One region of the Erwinia tracheiphila genome, then DNA from elsewhere that is predicted to be linked to it. Evidence: predicted binding sites of a transcription regulator. Region 1 holds the regulator's gene; the other holds the start of a gene.

Region 1 (4,583 bases):
AAAGCCTTCTTTTTCCTTGGTGGCACCACGCAGCTCTTTAGCATAGGTGCTCACTTCCATGACATGCTCATACCCGATATAGATTGGCACGAGGGTGATCGGGCGATTACCGCCGCGCAGCATCGCCTGGATGGTCATCGACAGCGTGCCGGTTTTAGGATCAAGCAAACGGCCCGTACGTGAGCGGCCACCTTCCACAAAGTATTCAATGGAATAACCACGGGTAAACAGCTCACCCAGATATTCACGGAAGACAGTGGAATAAAGCTTGTTGCCTTTGAAGGTCCTGCGGATAAAGAATGCGCCGAGGCGGCGGAAAATCTGCCCGGCAGGCCAAAAGTTCAGGTTAATGCCAGCGGCAATGTGTGGCGGCACCAGGCCTTGATGATAGAGCACGTAGGAAAGCAGCAGGTAATCCATATGACTGCGATGACAAGGCACGTAGACAATCTCATGACCGTCCTGCGCCAGCTGACGCACGCGCTCACCGCCGTTCACGTTAATTCCCTGATAGAGCTTGCTCCACAACCAACCCATCACGCGATCGGTCAGGCGGATGGCTTCATAAGAGAAGTCAGCCGCAATCTCTTCCATCAGTTCCACTGCATTCTGCTGGGCTTTGTCAAGAGAGATTTTTTTACCGCGTGCTTCATCTTCAATCGCTTTTACGATCGCTTTTGATTGCAGTAGCTTATTGAACAAATCCTGGCGGACAGGCAAACGAGGGCCAATGGCGGCCAGACGCTGGCGGGCAAAATGGATTCGTGCCACTCTTGCCAGCTTTTGCGCGATAGTCTTATCCGTGCCGTGTTCGGTTGCCATACGGCGCATGGAAACCATCGGCGAAAAACGCACGAAGCTGTCACGCCCCAGCCACAGTACGGCACAGAATTTCTGAATACCGTTAAGCATACGCAGATGGGGTTGCTCTTCACCCTGAATCTCACGGCCCGGTGCCCGGCCAAACATGACCGAAACCGGGACCATCTGCACATCAAGATGAGGATTGCTGCGATGCAAATCCAGATAATCGTGAAACAGCCTCACCGATTCCAGGTTAGGGACAAAATATGGAAACAGGCGGGGGCCATCATGAATAAACACATGCCGGGGTAACACAGTTCCGTCTATTTCCAAGGGTTCCAGCGGGTCGGGAAGTTCCTGCTTGCGGCACTGCTCGCGTAGCGCCAGAAGATCGGCCTTTGAATCGTATGGCAGCACATACATAATAGGGCGTGAGGTATCCAGTCCCAGTTCAGTAATGGGATCTTTAGGAATGGCCTTACTTCTTACCAAAACTTTTACCGGTAAATTCAGTGTATTATAATAAAAACTACGCCAGCCTGACATAGACAATATGAAACCTCTTGTTAGCAAAACGCTGCAAGCATATCAGAAAGCGCCATTGAGATCTGTGGTGACGCGAAATGTGCTCGCCCTGTTTGCTGACGTTATTACGATATAAAGGTTTTTTCAAACATGACAAACAGTGTTAGCGGACTGACTCGCATTATTAAAGCGGTTGGGTACTCGTGGAAAGGTATCCGTGCTGCCTGGCAGAATGAAGCGGCTTTCCGTCAGGAAGCCGTGGTGGCGATCGTAGCTATTATCATTGCCTGCTGGCTGGACATTGATGCAATAAGCCGGGTGTTAATGATTGGCTCTGTTGGGCTGATTATGATTGTCGAGATGATCAACAGCGCCATTGAGGCCGTAGTCGATCGTACCGGTAGTAACTACCATCTGCTGTCCGGCAGAGCCAAAGATATGGGGTCGGCGGCTGTTTTACTGGCTATCTTGCTGGCCATCTTTGTCTGGGGTACGTTGCTGTTCGCGCATGTTCTCTAGCGCTCGCATAACTTTATCGATGGCTGTCTTTTGCCTAACTTTAGTTTTCAATGTGCAAATACCTGTATATACTCACAGTTGACTGTATAAACAACCAGGGGGCGGGATGAAAGCATTAACAGCAAGGCAGCAGCAGATTTATGACCTGATACGTGAACACATTAATCAGACTGGGATGCCGCCAACGCGTGCAGAAATCGCAACCCAGCTTGGTTTCCGTTCCCCTAATGCGGCTGAAGAGCATCTTAAAGCGCTGGCGCGCAAAGGCGTCATTGAAATTGTCTCTGGTGCCTCGCGGGGTATCCGTCTGATGATGGAAGAAAATGAAGGCTTGCCTCTGATTGGTCGCGTTGCGGCAGGTGAGCCTTTGCTGGCGGAACAACACATCGAAGGGCACTATCAGGTTGATCCTGACTTGTTCAAGCCTGGCGCAGATTTCCTGCTGCGCGTTAGTGGCATGTCGATGAAAGACATTGGCATTATGGACGGTGACCTGCTTGCCGTGCATAAAACGCAGGATGTGCATAATGGGCAGGTTGTGGTCGCGCGCATTGATGATGAGGTCACCGTGAAGCGTTTGAAGAAACAGGGGAATGTCGTACAGCTTCTGCCTGAAAACAGCGACTTTCAGCCGATCGTCGTCGATCTTAACAAACAAATCCTTTCTATCGAGGGACTGGCAGTCGGTGTGATTCGTAACGGTAACTGGCTGTAAGCATCTGTTCACAAAAAGACTTTTTGTTTTTGCTGGCCATCGCGCCCCATTGTGCTGAGGGCTGAATTGTAACTCCGTCAGCCAGTGGGTGATGATGCGATTCTTCAGTCATTCTGACAGGCATCTTTGGCGGCTGGCATTGCCAATGATCCTGTCCAATATCAGTGTGCCACTCCTTGGTCTGGTTGATACCGTTGTAACCGATCATCTTAATAATGCCAGCTATCTTGGCGGCGTGGCGGTGGGTTCTGGCAATCGATCCTGCCAGTCTGTGGGGTATATGTTATCTGCCGGACGGCATGTTTATTCGCGCCAGGCGTGCCAGAGAGATGCGTAACGGTATGCTGATTTCAGTCTGTAGCTATGGTTTAACACTCTTTACCGTGCCGATCCTGGACAATCACGGTTTGTGGCTGGAAGTTACTGTTTTTCTGATAATGCGTGGTGTCACCCTCGGGGCAATCTGGTGAAATCACTGGCGCAACAATAACTGGTTTGCCAGTTGACATATTCTGTTACTCAACCTTTTCGCCTCTTATGTCCTGATTTTGTTAATTTTTTTCTTATCCAATCAATAACGGTAGCAATTTCAATCCTGATTCGTGTGATTTGCAAAATTTATACTGTATTTAACTGTAATTTCAGTATTTCATAGCGCATAATTTTGCAATCGTAGATTTTCTGAAACGATATCACCAAGTCTGTTAACGTCTGGTTGAAGGAATAACGCAAATGAATAAAGATGAAGCCAGCGGCAACTGGAAACAGATTAAAGGTGAAGTGAAAGAGGGCAGGCTCACTGACGACTATATGACCGTAGTAGGAAGGTAAGCGCGATCAGTTGGTGGGTAAAATACAGGAACGTTACGGCTACGCTAAGGATCAGGCAGAGAAAGAACTCAGTGACTGGGAAAGCCATAACAATCACCACTTCTGAAAATAATCACCGTTGAGGTATGATTTTCAAAGTTGGTGGCACAGGGATGTGTCTGTACGCTGGTTGCTTTTCCTCCCTACATAACGGCCTTGAGTATCAATAATTCCTTAAAACACCCGTAGTCAACGCCCGCGTTTCCGGGGGGACAGTGCATGATCATGTTCACATGCATCCTGATGTTTACAGGCTTCCACTTCGACACACAGTTTGCACAAGCCATGTGCCTCAATAACGCTGTTAGTCAGAATAAACCCTGAAGGCAGAGCCAAAGCTTTTAATATTTTTTCCACTCCATCGGCGTGCTGCTCTGATACTGCTCCGCAGCGATCACAAATAAGCATGGCGGAAACATGGGAATGCTGCTCGAAATGATGACACACCACGTAGCTGTTTGTGGACTCAACACGATGTACAAAACCCTGTTCCAGTAAAAAGTCCAGCGCACGATAAACGGTAGGCGGTTTTGCCTGTGGCTCTCTGACGCGAAGTAAATCGAGCAGGCCATACGCGCTGATGGCGCCCTGGTGTTGACACATCAGACGAAGCACTTCCAGCCGCTGAGGTGTCAGCCTGACGCTGCGTTGTTGGCAGAGTGCTTCGGCCTGCAAAAGAATTTTTTCAGCGGTGTTTACTGTCATCATTTACTCCAGAGCCAGATCGGTTTGTTATGTTATCACGCTCAATGTAAAACGCCGAATTCTCAGCCAGAAGCCATTATGTCGCTGCAAAATTGCCCTGATTTGGGCATTTACCAATGAAAAACACAGTAATTTGCATTATTGGTGGTGTGTTAATGAAATTAATGGGTGGTGCCAGTTAATTCAGTATTATACGTTTTCTTTTTAATGCCGCTAATGTTATTTATCGCGCGATATCTTCCTGACAATGTTTTTAAAGCCGCGGGCCAGTTTCGGGGCAAAAAAAGTGCATCCTAGTCTTATTTTCTCAGGTCCGTAACAGATAAATAAAACAGCACTAACCAGATAAACCACTTTATTATTACTTAATTCGCAGGAATGAATGATTGCCTTTATATTCATTATGTAATCAGTCTCTCACTGTACGTGTTTTCGCTGTGCACTT
Region 2 (4,583 bases), 2.0 Mb from region 1:
CCGCGCTTGAGATTTGCGCCACATCCGGTAACTGTTTTTGCCTGTAACAATGGTGCTAATAACGTTTTACGCCCTCTGAGTACTCGCTATTTAACCAGAAATTGCCTGTCAAAAATGATGACCGGAGGATCTTTTGCATTATTCAGGGAGGTGAGTGGCGCAGTGCAGTAATGAACAACGCGGTTGCAGACAACCACAGAGCGGCCATACATTAATATGAGCAAACCCTTTACTTAATGCCTGTCGTAATGTCATGCGGTTAAACTAAGCGGAACAGCTGCTGCCCTTATGCTGCTTTTTATAAAGTGTCATCATGAACAATAATAATGTGTGCCGCTTATTTTAAAATAATTTACTGCCTGGCGGTGTTATAGCCCGCTTGAAGGACTGCATTATATCATAATCATTCCAGATAAAGAGCGATAACCTGATGTTGATGAAGCGTAACAGGCTGAATCAGAAATTTCCTTATCCAGCCTGATGTTTTCTTCAGCGCGGTTATCCAATAAGACCCAGTAATTTAAGAATAAAATAGCCTGCTACGATAATTGCTACTGGCAGAATATAAAGCGGGAAAAATTGCAGAAAAATAGTATGTCCAGGCAGAGCGAGTTTTTCTTCAAGCTGTTCACGCGTGCGCCCTTCCGTTCCTTTCGTTTTTTCCAGAATCAGCTGATCTTCAATCCCTTCTTTAATACGTCTTGACTGCCGCCACATACGGGCAGCGGAGGCCTGTAATGCAAGGCCAACGAAAATTGCAGCGTAGATAATCCAGAAGGTGATATTGCTCTCATGATTAAAATCCGGTACCGGAGAATTGTGCCAGAATCCATTGAGGAAACCAGTATTAAAACGAATCATATCAATCATTACATGTGAGAAATCCTGCATAACCGCATTGATGCTCTCATGCTTTTCACGGCTTTTTTCAAGGAAGCCCATTAGTGAGATCAATGTTGAAATGAGCGCCGGGATAAAGATAATCCAGCCAGTAATACGTTTCAGTATCGCAATCCGGCCAGCCTGCTGATATGTCATGCTTTCTTCCTGTCATCCTGATATGAAGCTATAAGTTTACCCTCAGGAAATAAAATGTGCCTGAAAAAATGGGCCAGCTATTTTCAACAGTACAGCCGGGCAGAAGGTGTGGATATCCATAACATTTGTTATGGTGTCGGTTATTTTTTTGATGGAAACAGCCATGCCCTACTCTCGCACCATTCTTGCCGCACTCTTTGATATGGATGGCCTGCTGATCGATTCAGAACCTTTGTGGGAACAGGCGGAGATGGAAATTCTGGTTCAGTTGAGCGTTGACCTCTCCGGTCGTGATGCGCTGCCTGACACCGTGGGTTTACGCATCGATCAGGTGGTGAGTTTGTGGCACGAGCGCCTTCCCTGGCAAGGCGCGGACCAGCATGAAGTCACGCGCCGTATTATTGTACATACTCAGGAACTGGTAGAGGAAACCCGCCCTTTGCTACCCGACGTTGAACAGGCCCTGCAACGGTGTCAGGCAGAAGGGCTGAAATTTGGTCTGGTATCCGCTCCGCCGATTTCCATGCTGAAACGCGTGCTGACAATGTTTAATCTGCATCACTCTTTCGATGTGCTGACTTCAGCAGAATCACTGCCGTTGTGTAAACCCACCCCCAGGAGCAAACTCGGTGTGGATCCCCTTCGCTGTGTGACGCCCGAAGGCTCATTCAACGGCATGATTGCAAGCAAAGCAGCCCGGATGCGGTCAATCGTGGTTCTGGCGACCCTCGCTGGACGCTGGCAGATGTGCAACTGGCCTCACTTTTTGAACTGACCGCGAGCGATTTACTGGGAAAATGATATGTCAAGCAGCGCTACGCTGTTGGTTTGACAAGGTGTTGTAACGGGAAAATCATTTTTCGTTACAACGTAACCTGTTTATTCTACTGTACAGATCCCCTATACTGGATTAATTTACAGTGAAATAATCAGGTATAATTATGACGGCTGAGGGCCATCTTATTTTTGCGATTGCCAGCGCCATTTTTGCCAGGAAGGCTGAACTTACGCCTGAACTGGCAAACGGCGACTGGTGGCATATTCTGCCCGCCGCGCTGCTAACCTGCCTGTTGCCTGACATCGATCATCCTAAATCATTTCTTGGCCAGCGTTTTAAATGGGTTTCACAACCCATAGCCCGCGTCTTTGGCCACCGCGGGTTTACGCACAGCTTCCTTGCCGTTCTTAGCGGCATGGCATTGCTGCAACTCAAACTCCCCTCGCAGTTGCTGATTCCCCCCGATGCTTTTCAGGGGCTGGTACTGGGCTATCTCAGCCATATCTTCGCCGATATGTTAACTCCCGCTGGCGTCCCTTTTTTATGGCCATGTCGCTGGCGTTTTCGCTTGCCATTGCTTAACAGCCAGAAGGGTAATCAGCTTGAACGCCTGTTCTGTATCGCGCTGGTCATTTATGCCATTTGGCTTCCTGCCGGTATGTCCCCTTTCGCAGAGAAAGGCTGGACGACACAAATATTTAATTCACTCCAGGAAAATCTTGGTCGTTTGTTACACCAGCAAGATGCGGGTTAAACCACCAATAAACAAGCTTTGGTTATAAGACATGCCCTTTGGATATATAGCGACACTTTGCCTGGCTGATACCATTCCCGAACTTAAGCACTGGTTGTGCAATAACAATAGCGTTGATTACGCAACGCAGTGTCATCTTCCGCAGCGACTGGAGACAAGGGATGAACTATCCATTACTGGCCAACCTGACGATATTTGTCGTTTTGTTGGTTATTCTCGCCAGAATTGGCAACACCAGCTGGAGTCTGTCTAAACGGGTATTAACGGGTCTGGTTATTGGCATCGTTTTCGGCCTCGGCCTGCAGGCTATTTATGGTTCGGGTAGCCCGGTGCTGAAAGAATCTGTCACGTGGTTTAACATTGTCGGTAACGGCTATGTTCAGCTACTGCAAATGATTGTCATGCCGTTGGTATTTGCGTCTATTCTCAGCGCGGTCGCTCGTCTGCATAACGCCTCTTCACTGGGCAAAATCAGTACGTTAACTATTGGTGTGCTGTTGTTTACCACCGCGATATCTGCGCTGGTTGGGGTGTTTGTTACCTGGCTGTTCGGCCTGAATGCCAGTGGCCTTGTGCAGGGCCCACAGGAAACGGCCCGCCTGGCCGCTATACAGTCGAACTACATGGGTAAAGTTGCCGATCTGTCACCGCCACAGCTGCTGCTCTCGTTTATCCCTAAAAACCCGTTTGCCGAGCTCACCGGCGCAAATCCTACGTCCATTATTAGCGTGGTAATATTTGCGGCTTTTCTCGGTGTGGCGTCGCTCCATCTGCTCAGAGATGATAAGCCTAAAGGTGAACGCGTGCTGGCAGCCATCGACGTATTGCAGGCCTGGGTAATGAAGCTGGTACGCCTCATTATGAAACTTACGCCCTATGGTGTATTGGCGCTGATGACCAAAGTCGTTGCCAGCTCTAACCTTAACGAAATCATTAAGCTCGGGGGCTTTGTGGTAGCTTCCTATCTGGGAATAGCCATTATGTTTGCCGTGCATGCGTTATTGCTGTCCATCAACGGTGTGAATCCCGCACACTTCTTCCGTAAGATATGGCCGGTTATCACATTTGCATTTACCAGCCGTTCCAGCGCGGCCACCATCCCCCTAAGTGTGGAAGCGCAAACGCGCCGCCTCGGCATTCCCGAATCCATCGCCAGCTTCGCTGCTTCATTTGGCGCCACTATCGGACAAAATGGCTGTGCCGGACTGTATCCTACAATGTTGGCCGTTATGGTCGCACCCAGCGTGGGTATTAATCCCTTCGAGCCGATGTGGATTGCCACGCTGGTTGGCATCGTTACGCTCAGTTCTGCTGGCGTCGCCGGCGTAGGGGGGGGCGCAACATTTGCGGCCCTGATCGTGCTTCCGACTCTTGGCCTGCCAGTCACGCTGGTCGCACTGCTCATTTCAATTGAACCGCTGATTGATATGGGCCGCACCGCACTGAACGTAAACGGTTCTATCACTGCCGGCACGCTGACCAGTCAGTGGCTAAAACAGACGGATACCTCACGTCTGCACAGCGATGCAGAAAACGATGCGACATTAATTCCGCGCTGATTTATACTTTAAGCATTTATTGCATCAAAGGGCGGATATTACCCCGCCCTTTTTACGTCCTGAATTAAACCCTGCTCTTTCCAGGCGTACTTGCCTGACTGAATCTATAGTCACTGAAGTCTGCAATGACCGCTACCGGAGCTATAAACATGTCGAAAGAAACCGATAATAAGGAAATCACTCATCAGACCCCGTTAACCGGGCCTGATTCCGCGAAGCTGGAATGGACTCGCTTGCTCCTGATGAGGGCAGCTGGAAAACCGTGGCTGAAAAACGGGGCCGGGCAAGCAGCCCACGGTACCCGTTAGCCTGAAGGCACCAGAAACCAGCAACGCAAAGATTGATTCACTGGAGATGTTTCGCAAGGGCAGTGAAAATTTTCCTCTGATGACAAATCAGGGAACGTGTATAACCAACGATAAAAATTCACTGCGCACCGGAACACATGGGCCAA

Evidence for each region. Region 1 encodes LexA, which represses DNA repair genes until DNA is damaged. Its sites were predicted from a motif close to TNCTGTATGTACATACAGNA; they were not measured.
Region 2: a site for LexA is predicted at 1,942-1,961, ahead of LU633_RS14400 (metal-dependent hydrolase). Genes of this name have one in related genera too.

The regions. Positions count from the first base shown of each region.
Region 1 covers NZ_CP089932.1:4,737,059-4,741,641, reverse strand. The annotation lists gene plsB (glycerol-3-phosphate 1-O-acyltransferase PlsB) at 1-1,350, opposite strand, end outside; gene LU633_RS24550 (diacylglycerol kinase) at 1,480-1,848, shown strand; gene lexA (transcriptional repressor LexA) at 1,955-2,563, shown strand; partial or broken gene LU633_RS26390 (MATE family efflux transporter DinF) at 2,658-2,813, shown strand; gene LU633_RS26385 (hypothetical protein) at 2,932-3,072, opposite strand; partial or broken gene LU633_RS24530 (CsbD family protein) at 3,296-3,500, shown strand; gene zur (zinc uptake transcriptional repressor Zur) at 3,623-4,138, opposite strand.
Region 2 covers NZ_CP089932.1:2,720,946-2,725,528, forward strand. The annotation lists gene LU633_RS14390 (YniB family protein) at 499-1,038, opposite strand; partial or broken gene hxpB (hexitol phosphatase HxpB) at 1,202-1,839, shown strand; gene LU633_RS14400 (metal-dependent hydrolase) at 1,980-2,570, shown strand; gene LU633_RS14405 (L-cystine transporter) at 2,732-4,129, shown strand; partial or broken gene LU633_RS26240 (catalase) at 4,353-4,583, shown strand, end outside.